DNA from 4 places in the Clostridium sp. genome. Region 1 is predicted to be linked to each of the others. Evidence: riboswitches for the same ligand, from Rfam matches in the RefSeq annotation. Region 1 holds a riboswitch; each other region holds the start of a gene.
The links. A riboswitch is a leader RNA that binds a small molecule or an ion and turns the genes downstream of it on or off. The one in region 1 is predicted to bind S-adenosylmethionine.
Positions count from the first base shown of each region.

Region 1 (3,143 bases):
CTGAAAATTATGATGTTCTTGTAATGCCGAATTTATATGGTGATATCTTATCCGATATGGCATCGGGACTCATAGGCGGACTAGGACTGGTTCCTGGAGCAAATGTAGGTGAGGATACAGCAGTATTTGAAGCTGCACATGGATCTGCACCTGATATTGCAGGTAAAAATAAAGCCAATCCTACGGCTATAATACTTTCATCAATCATGATGCTTAGATATCTTGGAGAAAACATCCCGGCGGATAGGATAGAGAATGCAGTTGAGGCCGTGCTTAAAGATGGAAAGTACCTGACCTGTGATCTTGGCGGAAATTCTACTACCGATGAATTTACAGATGCAATAATTTCAAAATTGGATTTCAATTAAATAAAGGTGACGAATGCAGAACTACCATACAGCAGGTAGTTCTGCAGTTTTTTACACCAGAATTAGAGCTTGTTCAAGTCATATGGTGTTTCCTGATATACGTAATAGTTGAGCCAATTTAAAAATAGTAAATTGGCATGTCCTTTCCACATGGACAGTGGAGCTTTTTTTGTATCATCATCAGGAAAATAATTTTTTGGAATTTCTATAGGAAGGTTGCTTGCCTTGTCCCTTTCATATTCCTGCTTCAATGTCAGGGTATCATATTCGGAATGTCCCATGACAAAGATATCGCGGCCGCCCTTTGTAGCTGCTATATAGATTCCTGCTTCTTCTGATTCTGAGAGTATTTCAAGTTCAGGAACACTTTGAATATCCTCTCTTTTTATAGTTGTATGCCTCGAATGAGGGGCATAAAACAGATCATCAAAACCCCTTAATAGTTTTACATTCTTCCTGGTGATGGTATGTGGAAACACTCCAAACAACTTTTTGTCCAATGGATATTTTGGAATACCAAAATGATAGTAAAGACCGGCCTGAGCCCCCCAGCATATGTGGAAGGTTGAATAGACGTTTTTCAGGGACCAGTCCATTATTTCAGTGAGTTCATCCCAGTAATCTACATCTTCAAATTCCAACTTTTCTACAGGTGCTCCCGTTATTATCATCCCGTCAAATTTTCTGTGACGTATTTCGTCAAATGTCTCGTAATACTTGAAAAGATATTCTTCGGAAGTATTTTTTGACTTATGGGATTTTGGGTATACAAGGGTTATGTCCACTTGAAGCGGGGAATTGCCAAGAAGTCTGAGCAGTTGTGTTTCAGTGACAGTCTTGACGGGCATCAGATTCAATATTACTATATTGAGAGGACGTATATCCTGCTTGACTGCACGTTTTTCGTTCATTACAAATATATTTTCAGCTTTCAATATCTTGCAAGCTGGAAGACCATTAGGTATATTTATTGGCATAGAACTCATCCTTTACAAATATTGATTATGGACTAAAAAGGCCATTTTTCTACTAAGAAAAATGGCCTGTAATATCGAACTATTTTTCTTATCTTTCAGAAAAAATCTGTAGGAATTAACACCATGCATTCAAATGAAAAATGCTGGTTGTCGGGCATCATTGGGCCTATCCCTTAGCCACTCTCGATAAGATTTTTAATTGGTTTAATGAATATGATATACTAAAAACTTAATTCTGTCAAGAAGATCAAAAATTAGAATTTTTGTATTGACAAGCATGCTGAAAAGTATTAGCATTAAATAAAATGTACTTTAACAATAATATACTGAGGTTCTTATCAAGAGTGGTGGAGGGACTGGCCCTGAGAAACCCGACAACCAGCATGTGCGTCATGCAAGGTGTTAATTCCTACAGAATCATGAAAATTCTGGAAGATAAGAAAAGAATGCTGTAATGTATCGATACAAACTTAGGCTGCTTTTCTTAATAAAAAGCGGCCTTTTTTGAACTAAATTTTTATGAGGAGAGAATTTATGAGCATAATAGATATATTCAATGACAAGGAATTTATACTTTCCTTTGAAGTTATACCATTTAAGAATAAAAGTAATTTCCCGAGCTTTGAAAACAGGATCAATAATTTGAGCAAAATGAATCCGGATTTTATAAGTGTAACTTATGGAGCTGCAGGAAGAAGTAAAAATGGATCCATGGAGACTGCACTTTATATAAAGAACAAATACAATATAGAGGTGCTGTCACATCTCACCTGCATAAATTCTACAGAGGAAGAAATAGAGAAATACATATCGGAGCTTGCTGATGGCGGAATAAATAATATACTTGCACTCAGAGGAGATATTGTCAGGAATTCCAATTCACAAATAAATAATAAATACAGATATGCAAAGGAACTTGTAAAATATATTTCAAGAAAGAGAGATATGTGTATTGCAGTTGCAGCATATCCCGAAGGACATGCGGAATCAAGTAATCTGGATGAAGATATTTTTCATCTGAAGGAGAAGGTGGACTGCGGGGCGGATTTTCTTATCACCCAGTTTTTCTTCAGCAATGACTATTTCTACACGTTCAGGGAAAAACTGGGCAAGATTGGGCTGGATATACCTCTGCTGGCAGGTATAATGCCGGTTGTTAAGGCAAGACAGGTTAAGAGCATGAGTCTGCTTGGCGGCGCAAGTTTGCCTAAAGAACTTTTGGCCATAATAGATAAATATGGGGAAAATGAAGAAGACTTCTTTAAAGCGGGAGTAGAATACAGCTTGAATCAAACACGCGATTTGGTGAAAAATGGAATAAAGGGTATTCACTTGTATACCATGAATGACTTGACTGCTGTGAACTACATAGTAGATAATTTGTATAATTGATAAAAAGGGGTGGCTATATGGATTTTAACGATTTGTTTAAAAGATTCGAGGATAAATTTATATTTTTTGACGGTGCTATGGGGACAATGCTTCAGAAAAGTGGACTTAAAGCCGGCGATCTTCCTGAAATATTGAACATAACAAATGGAAATACAATCAAGAAAATACATGAAGTCTACCTTGATTCTGGTGCAGATATTATAATAACAAATACTTTTGGGGCAAATGAATTGAAATACAGTGATTCTGAATATTCTTCAGATGAAGTGATAGAGGCCGGGGTTAGAGTTGCAAAAGCTGCTGTCAGGGGAAGAAAGGATAAATTCGTGGCACTTGACATGGGCCCTATAGGCCAGGTCATGGAGCCTACTGGGAACCTCACTTTTGAAACTGCCTATAAACTTTT
Region 1 is NZ_JAKVOI010000001.1:2,451,988-2,455,130, reverse strand. Features, by position in the region: gene LKE46_RS12025 (isocitrate dehydrogenase (NAD(+))) at 1-368, shown strand, start outside; gene metA (homoserine O-acetyltransferase MetA) at 431-1,345, opposite strand; SAM riboswitch class I at 1,431-1,538, opposite strand; SAM riboswitch class I at 1,678-1,787, shown strand; gene metF (methylenetetrahydrofolate reductase [NAD(P)H]) at 1,880-2,737, shown strand; gene LKE46_RS12010 (homocysteine S-methyltransferase family protein) at 2,755-3,143, shown strand, end outside.

Region 2 (3,143 bases), 1.2 Mb from region 1:
TTTGCCGCTTCTATTATTCCAGGATCTATTTCCTTAAGAGATGATTCAATTACCCTTGCTGCAAATGGAGCTGCCGCTATTGTAATTGGAACTATGGCCGCTGTAGTACCTATAGTTTTGCCAACTATCAATTTAGTTAATGGGAAAATTGCTATCATAAGTATTATAAAAGGAAAAGACCTCAATAAATTTATTATTACATCAAGTACCTTATACACTGCTCTGTTAGGCCTTAATCCATTTTCTTCAGTCACTATCAACAAAATGGCAGGTATGAAACCTATAATTACAGCAAGTATTGTAGACACAACTACCATATATAATGTCTGTCCAATGGCAGGAAGCAGTATTTCTGTAAATGTTTCTGAAAATCCCATATTATTCAACCTCCCAGCTTACATTTCTTGAAGAAAGATATTCACATATGATCTCTTTATCTTTTTCATTTATATTTATAACAAGACTTCCAAGTACATCACTTCGAAATTTCTCAAGTTTTCCCCATACTATTGAAAATTTTATATTCAAATCTATTGCCATGGACGTTATAAGATTCCCCTGACTTATATTCTTCGGGAAAAATATTCTTATGTTTATTCCCTGATCCGGCAATATGCTATCAGCACCAAGCAGCTTTTTTAAATTTTTACCAGGTTTCAAAAATATTTCTTCTACCGTACCTGATTTTTTTATCTCTCCCTCATCAATAATAGCTACTTTATTACATATTTCCTTTATTACTTCCATTTGATGTGTTACCACAACTATGGTTATTTTAAACTCTCTGTTTATTTTTTTCAGCAATTCAAGTATTGATTTAGTGGTATTTGGGTCAAGAGCCGAGGTAGCTTCATCACACAGTAATATGCTGGGATTTAGTGAAAGTGCTCTTGCAATAGCTACCCTTTGTTTTTGACCTCCGCTCAATTCCCTCGGCATACTTTCGGCCTTATCTTCCAATCCTACAAGTTGCAGCAAATTATTAACTGTTTTCCTCATTTCATTTTTATCAATACCCCACACTTCAAGTGGAAGTGATATATTCGAATACACATTTTTTCTATTGAGCAGATTAAAATTTTGAAATATCATTCCGAGATTTCTTCTAAATATCCTTATCTGTTTGCCTTTTAAGTCTTTTACTTCTTTATTCATAACTTTTATGCTTCCTGTATCATAGGTCTCAAGACCGTTTAAGCACCTGAGAAGAGTTGACTTTCCTGCACCGCTGTGTCCTACTATACCAAATATCTCGCCCTCTTCTATGTGGAGATTTATATCTTTTAATACATTTTTGCCACCAAAACTTTTACCAATATTACTAATATCTATCAATATATTTCATCCTCCCATATAAAGTCTTAGCAAAAAACAAAAGTCCGAGGAAAACCTCAGACTTAATTACAAAACAATATCTCATCTTTCAGCTCCCGCTGCAGGAATTAGCACCATTGTACAAAACACTTTCATACTGGTTGCCGGATTTCAAAGGGCCTGTCCCCTCCACCTCTCTTGATAAGTTCAGAATTTATACCTGACACGCAACTAATTATATCAACTTAATTTTGATGTGTCAATATTATCATTTAATTCTACATCTTTTAACTTTATAAATTTTGTATTCTCTCTTTTCTTATAAACTATCAATAAAATTAGAAATAAAGGTATCCCTATATAGGAAGATATTACTCCACCCCAGTCTATTTTACTTTCCTGAAAATATGTAATACCCTGTCCAAACACTACAATCGTACAAAGTATAAATGCAATTATAGGCCCCAGCGGGAAAAATTTAGCCCTATATTTGAGTTTTGATACATCCTTCCCCTGAACCATACATGCCCTTCTAAACCTGAAGTGACATATTGCTATACCAAGCCATGCTATAAACCCTGAAAGTCCTGACGCAGCTACGAGCCATACATACACCGAACTCTCTGCATAAATTCCTGTTAAAAAACAGGCAGAAGCAACTACTGTAGTAATAATAACTGCATTCACAGGTACACCCTTTGAATTTACCCTTCCAAAAATTCTGGGTGCCTTGCCGTCATTAGCCATGGAATACAACATTCTCGAAGATGCATACATACCTGAATTCCCACAGGAAAGTACCGATGTCAATATAACTGCATTCATAAGAGAAGCCGCCCCAGATATCCCCGCTTTTTGAAATATCATTGTGAATGGGCTTGTCTGAACACCTGCTTTAGTATATGGAATCAATGCGCCTACTACAATTATAGTTCCAAGATAAAATAATATTATTCTCCAGAATATAGTATTTATAGCTTTTGGTATTGTCTTGTCCGGATTCTCGCTTTCACCGGCTGCAATACCTACAAGTTCCGTACCCTGAAAGGAAAATCCTGCAATTAAAAATATCAGGAATATGGATTTTCCTCCTCCTACAAAAGGTGCATCTCCAACAGTAAAATTCTCAATTCCAACAGGATTTCCATTAAATATTCCAAATATCATGGCAACCCCTGTTATCAGAAATACTATAACTGTAGTAACTTTTATACCTGCAAACCAAAATTCAGATTCTCCATAAGCTTTTGCAGATAATAAGTTCAGTGTTACTATAATTGTCAAAAACAATATACTCCATATAACAGATTGTACATAAGGAAACCAGTATTTCATTATAACCGCACCTGCTACCATCTCTGCAGCTACTGTAATAGCCCAATTATACCAGTAGTTCCATCCAAGAGCAAACCCTAGAGCCGGATCCACAAATTTTGTAGCATATGTACCAAATGATCCTGAATCCGGCATAAAAGTTGCCATTTCTCCCAAGCTTGTCATTAAAAAGTATACCATAATGCCTATACATATATATGCTACCAGTGCACCTCCAGGTCCAGCTTGATTTATAGTTTTTCCCAGAGCTAAAAATATACCTGTACCAATAGCACCACCAAGTGCAATCATATTCAAATGTCTTGCCTTAAGCCCTCTTTTTAATTCATTGGCTGCCTTTGGATTTTTATATTTATCATCTAAAGTATTCTGCATTTTATTCCTCCTAGTCCTTTATCCTGACACTTAATCTACTTTTAACATTATGAACCAAGTCATACAATTAGTCAATATCTGTAAGTTTATGATAATTATTATTTGCTAGTTATTATTAT
Region 2 is NZ_JAKVOI010000001.1:1,276,643-1,279,785, forward strand. Features, by position in the region: gene LKE46_RS06290 (methionine ABC transporter permease) at 1-377, opposite strand, end outside; gene LKE46_RS06295 (methionine ABC transporter ATP-binding protein) at 379-1,335, opposite strand; SAM riboswitch class I at 1,414-1,522, opposite strand; gene LKE46_RS06300 (amino acid permease) at 1,555-3,024, opposite strand.
Region 2: another riboswitch for S-adenosylmethionine. It lies ahead of LKE46_RS06295 (methionine ABC transporter ATP-binding protein); the one in region 1 lies ahead of metA (homoserine O-acetyltransferase MetA).

Region 3 (3,143 bases), 320 kb from region 1:
TGACCGGAGGAGGATCACTTTTACATGGATTAAATAGTTTAATACAGCAGGTTACGAGTGTACCCGTGTATGTAGCAGATGATGCAGTATCCTGTGTAGCTCTTGGAACTGGCAAGGTTCTCACATATCTGGATAAGATGGAGCTTACTTTTAGCGGAGATGATATAACTCTGGTTGATTAAGTTATATATTTTCAATATTGTCATTGAGATACAGATAATATGCATGAATTAGGGAGTTAAGTATCACTTCTGACATAGAGAGAATTAAATTTAATCTTATATTATTTGAACTGCTGAAGATATTTTTACCTGTATTTGAATCCACTATGCCAATTACTGAAGTTTCTCCTACATTTGGCAGGGATTTTCCTACTCCTTTTCCTGGATGAATTGGAAAATCTCTTACTTGTATTTCGCCTATATTATTGATATCTCCGAGGCAAGCGTCTATGCCTATTATGTTGCATTCCTTATGTTGAGATGTAATATGCTTTAGTTTCATGTCAATATTTAGGGCATGTATTGGTTCCTGTATTGTACCATATACAGGAAGAGGGAAATGTTTATATTTGAGCAATGTGCCTACCAGAGGTCCGAGGCAGTCACCTATATATCTGTCAGTACCAATACAAACTATGATTGTGTTTCTATCAATATAATTTCGTAGAGAACTTGCTAATTTATAATATGCCATAGGAGTTTTATAGTTAACCTTTACTTTATTCAAAATTTTCACCTCTTCAAATTGTGTTTTGTTGCATAAAATGTGAATATGTAGCCGTTTAAAACATCATATATAATTTATATGAGGCAGCATAAAAAATTAGAATAGACAATGTGGCAAATATAAATTGTGAAAATGTGATTTATTGAGAAACATAAAGGAATGTTGAGTTAAATCAATTTAAATGCGGGAATACACCAAAAATGAAATTTGAAAAAGGAGTGCCTAAACGATATACTAACATAGGTCAATGCGTGTGTTAACTGATGACAAGTTACATAGTAAGCTGGCATAGCTCAGATGGTAGAGCAACTGACTTGTAATCAGTAGGTCGTGGGTTCGATGCCTATTGCCAGCACCATAAAAATGGAGGAATTCCCGAGTGGCTAAAGGGGGCAGACTGTAAATCTGTTGTCATTGACTTCGATGGTTCGAATCCATCTTCCTCCACCAATTTAGGGCGCATAGCTCAGCTGGGAGAGCATCTGCCTTACAAGCAGAGGGTCACAGGTTCGAGCCCTGTTGTGCCCACCATATTAAAATATTGAATAGGCTGGCATAGCTCAGATGGTAGAGCAACTGACTTGTAATCAGTAGGTCGTGGGTTCGATGCCTACTGCCAGCACCATAAAAATGGAGGAATTCCCGAGTGGCTAAAGGGGGCAGACTGTAAATCTGTTGTCATTGACTTCGATGGTTCGAATCCATCTTCCTCCACCATAAAAAAACACTATAGAAAGTGTTTTTTATTTTATAATTTAAAACTCTTATCAAGAGAGGTGGAGGGAAAGGGCCCTGTGAAACCCGGCAACCAGTAAATATGCTAAGGTGCCAATTCCTGCAGTTATTCCTGCGAGATAAGAGAGTTGATAATGCTTATTAACCTCTTTTTTATAAAAGAGGTTTTTTATTTTTATGTAGATGGAGGGGAAAAAGATGAAAAAGTTGTTTACTTCTGAGTCGGTTACAGAAGGGCATCCAGATAAAATGTGTGATCAAATTTCAGATGCTATACTTGATGCAATAATGGCACAGGATCCTGAAGGAAGGGTAGCTTGTGAAACTATAACTACAACAGGAATGGTTTTAGTTATGGGTGAAATATCAACTAAATGTTATGTAGACATTCCTAAAATAGTTAGAAAAACTGTGAAGGAAATAGGCTATACAAGGGCAAAGTACGGCTTTGACTGCGATACTTGTTCAGTAATATCCTCAATAGATGAGCAGTCATCAGATATAGCTATGGGAGTAAATGAGGCTTTTGAAGCTAAATCCGGTACAATGGACAAGGAAGATGCTATAGGTGCGGGAGATCAAGGAATGATGTTTGGCTTTGCTACAAATGAAACTCCGGAATATATGCCGCTTCCAATAAGTATGGCACACAAACTTGCAAAAAGGCTGACAGCCGTTAGAAAAGATGGGACCCTTTCTTATTTAAGACCGGATGGAAAAACACAAGTTACGGTGGAATATGAAAATGACAAACCGGTAAGGATAGATACTGTAGTTGTATCATCACAGCATGATCCACATGTAAGTCAGGAACAGATAAGCAGGGATATAATAGAAAATGTTATAAAACCAACAATACCATCCAAATTTTTAGATGATAATACAAGGTATTTTATAAATCCTACAGGTAGATTTGTAGTCGGGGGTCCACAGGGTGATTCAGGACTTACAGGAAGAAAAATAATAGTTGATACTTATGGTGGTTATGGAAGACACGGCGGAGGTGCATTTTCCGGAAAAGATCCAACCAAGGTTGACAGATCAGCTGCTTATGCAGCAAGGTGGGTTGCAAAAAACCTTGTAGCATCAGGGCTGGCCGACAAACTGGAAATACAGCTGGCCTATGCTATAGGTGTTGCTAAACCGGTATCCATAGAAGTAGATACCTTTGGTACCGGAAAGATTTCAGAAGACGACATAGTTGATATAGTAAATAAAGTATTTGATCTAAGACCAGGAGCAATAATAAGAAATTTGAATTTGAGAAGACCTATATATAGACAAGTAGCGGCATATGGGCATTTTGGAAGGACAGATATAGATGTGCCGTGGGAAAAGTTGAATAAGGTGGATGAAATAAAAAAATATTTATAACAGTGGGCACGCATCTAAAATGATGCGTGCCTAATGTGTTATAATTGACTTATTGATATAATTTTTAAAAGTAGGGAGATTTTATGCAGGAAATACAAGGTATTATAGATGATATAGTATTCCAGAATGAAGATAATGGATATGTGGTTGCCAAATTAAAAAACAAAAGCGGTGTTGTGACTATAGTCGGGAATGTACCTTTTATTATGGAAGGACAGAATTTGAAATTTATGGGAGAATGGGTAACCCATCCGCATTTTGGACAGCAGTTTAAAATCAAATATTCCGAAGAAATAATACCAGAT
Region 3 is NZ_JAKVOI010000001.1:2,768,406-2,771,548, reverse strand. Features, by position in the region: gene LKE46_RS13595 (rod shape-determining protein) at 1-182, shown strand, start outside; gene yyaC (spore protease YyaC) at 184-729, opposite strand; tRNA gene LKE46_RS13585 (tRNA-Thr) at 1,012-1,087, shown strand; tRNA gene LKE46_RS13580 (tRNA-Tyr) at 1,095-1,179, shown strand; tRNA gene LKE46_RS13575 (tRNA-Val) at 1,185-1,260, shown strand; tRNA gene LKE46_RS13570 (tRNA-Thr) at 1,279-1,354, shown strand; tRNA gene LKE46_RS13565 (tRNA-Tyr) at 1,362-1,446, shown strand; SAM riboswitch class I at 1,491-1,590, shown strand; gene metK (methionine adenosyltransferase) at 1,663-2,838, shown strand; gene recD2 (SF1B family DNA helicase RecD2) at 2,922-3,143, shown strand, end outside.
Region 3: another riboswitch for S-adenosylmethionine. It lies ahead of metK (methionine adenosyltransferase); the one in region 1 lies ahead of metA (homoserine O-acetyltransferase MetA).

Region 4 (3,143 bases), 1.4 Mb from region 1:
CCATATAATTAGCAATATAGTTATCGTAATTAATGTAATTATATTCTCAACTGTAATAAATGCTGAAGTTTTTTTATCCATAAAATCACTTCCCTGTTAACTTATCAGATAATTTTTTTAACAACTTTTTCAGGACTTCTACTATAACGTTCAACTCATTTTTCTTTATTATAAGAGGTGGAGCAAGTATCAATACATTACTATAATTCGGTATGGTAACACTGTTCTTACCTACAATAACACCCTCTTTCTGTGCATTTTTGATTAGATCTGCCAGATACTGTTCCTCCAATTGTTATATAAATTTCAGATACTAAATAATACATAATGTTCTTTATAGTACTCAATTTTGCATAAATAAGCTATAGTATCAGTGAATTCTAACAACTAAAATTTTTAAGAATATTGATACTATAATTTTATTTCTTTATAAAGCATTTTCAACAAATCATGCGTTACTACCGAAAACTTTTCAGGACAATGAATATGCATACCTGCCATTACTGAAAACAACATTTGTGCCTTTAAAACAGAATCGAAGTTCTTCTTGAATATTTTTTTTCTTTTGCCTTCTTCAAAATTATCAGCCAATAAATCAACACTATATTTTCTTAATTTTCCGAAAGATTCCTTTACATTTTGATTATCTTTAGAATAATAAATCATAGTAGCAAACAGCAGATTAGTATATTTATCATTTGCATATGAATCAAAATATTCTATATATTTTTCTATAAATACAATAGGATCATACTTTCTATTTTTAATTGATCCAAGTATTTTTTTCCTATTTTTCATTTCATTAGCTACACTTGCTTCAAGCAGTTCTTCTTTATTTGAAAAATATCTATATATGGAAGATCTATTTATTCCAATTTTTTGGGCTATTATATCCATATTTGTTTCATTAAAAGTATTTGTAGAAAATTCTTGTATAGCAGCTGAAACAATTTTATCTTTTATGGGCTTATACTCTAATTTGTCATCAGCTTCCATCTTTAAGCTTTCAAGCAACTTCTGCTTTGAGTAAAAATTGTCATAGAAGGTAGATTTACTTATTCTGCATTCTTTTACAATTCTATCGACGCTCAGAAATTTTATTCCACAATCATTAATTATCTTTTTTGAACATTTCAATATCTTGGATCTGTTATCACCCTTCATACAAATATCTCTCCTAAAATAATATAAAATTCAATATTTGTAGTAGACAGGATTATCTCGTATACCACTATAAATTTAATTTCATTACATTTACATCTTTAAATCCAAAATCTCTATACACTTTGATAGCTTCCTTACTGAAGGCCAACAATTGTATTTCACATGCTCCTCTTGATTTAATCCATTGTATATTTAGATCAAGCAATCTTGACGCCATGCCATTTTTTCTAAATTTAGGAAGAGTATAGACATCAACTATCCATCCATAAAATCCTGGTTTAAATAAAAAATATGGAAAATCATTTTTGATTAGAGATCCTGCAACGCCAATTACCTTTCCCTCGGAATTATATCCAATGAAATGCTGCATTTTATTTTCATTATATTGATTCTTATAAAAATCTATAGTTTTTTCTTTTACATTTTCTATATAAAAATCATCTTTGAATCCACTTTCTTTAAATAAAAGTTCCCTTAATTGAAATATCAATGGTATATCTTTTTGCGCTGCTTTCTTTATAACAATTTCAGGCACTCTTCTCACACCTCACTTATATTTCGTCTCTCCCCGGATCCGACTTCTGAAATATTTTGTAGATTTTCATCCCTCCCTTTTCTATTTTGCTCATAATCAGCTTTTTTTCTTAAAAATAAGAGGTCAAGCTTCCATATATGTACATTATATAAAGTACTAATCCACATATACATGAAACTTGACCTCTAGTTTTCTAGTCAGTCAATTATAATATTAAATCTTCCATCAAAAAACTTCCTCCGGAGAAACCAAAGGAAGACATGTCCTATTGTTTCTCATCTTTCAGGGTATTCCTGCTGGAATTGGCACCATTGAATAAACATAATAATCCAGGTTGCCGGACATCATAGGGCCAGTCCCTCCGTCTCTCTCGATAAGAAATTTTTATTTACTTTTAAGTTACATATACTATATATTATTTCAAATACTTTGTCAACAGTCTATATCAATCTTACTTTTTCTTTTTTTTCCACCTGTATCACTTTCCCATCTTGAACAACTAAAGTTATTGAACCATACTTTATTATCTTTAGCATACATAATACCATATTCAAATTTTCCTTTGAAATACTCTTTAAAATATTATCATTTACTACTTTTTTATTCAATGAAACCTCTCCTACCTTAACTGAATTTTATTATGTATAAACTGATAATTTATTGATTTCAGCAACAGAAGCTTGAATTTAAACAGACATCAAAACTATATTTGATTTTCAACTAATCTTTCAAATACCAACGCTGCAATTCCTACAGGAACAACGTCATCTTTGAAGTATCCTCTTCTTTTAAAAACAACTTTTCCATCAACATATTTAATACATGTATTATAAAATAAATCCAGACTTGCCAAACATCCATCCAGTATGATACAATTCAAATTCAACAAATTTACATATGAATTCATACTTGTCCCAAGTGTTCTTGCAACATTCATAATCGTTTTTTCAGGCATCAAGTTATATTTTTTAGTTTCAATACACATGCTTTTAAAATTAATATAATCTCTGCTTCTGGAAATAATCTGTTCAAAAGCGTATTCATTATTTCCTGCTGTTCTTAAAACTCTCCCCTGTAGAATGGTACCTTCTCTTATGCACAATCCACAATTAAAATAAGCCAGATTACTAAACATTTTTCCATATCCATATAAATATTCTGCAACAACAGCTGAATTGGATCTGTTCTCACTGACTATACTGCATTTAAGTTTTTTCTCCAGCATTTCTTTTATGGGTACACCAGGCAATACTCTTGTATCAACTGCAAGTCCTACTCCAGCAAGCTGAATAAAATCAAGCCTTAATTCTACATATATACTTCCTATGCTCTTTTGAATCATTTCTATTAAATCATTCGGAGAAGTACCATATTCAATTTGAAAAACTTTTTTATGAATAATCTCCATTCTCAGGTTAACTATAGATATGTCTATACATGATTC
Region 4 is NZ_JAKVOI010000001.1:1,062,407-1,065,549, reverse strand. Features, by position in the region: gene LKE46_RS05360 (ABC transporter permease) at 1-81, opposite strand, end outside; gene LKE46_RS05355 (hypothetical protein) at 86-292, opposite strand; gene LKE46_RS05350 (TetR/AcrR family transcriptional regulator) at 412-1,164, opposite strand; gene LKE46_RS05345 (GNAT family N-acetyltransferase) at 1,232-1,699, opposite strand; SAM riboswitch class I at 1,972-2,079, opposite strand; gene LKE46_RS05340 (YezD family protein) at 2,140-2,307, opposite strand; gene LKE46_RS05335 (ROK family transcriptional regulator) at 2,403-3,143, opposite strand, start outside.
Region 4: another riboswitch for S-adenosylmethionine. It lies ahead of LKE46_RS05345 (GNAT family N-acetyltransferase); the one in region 1 lies ahead of metA (homoserine O-acetyltransferase MetA).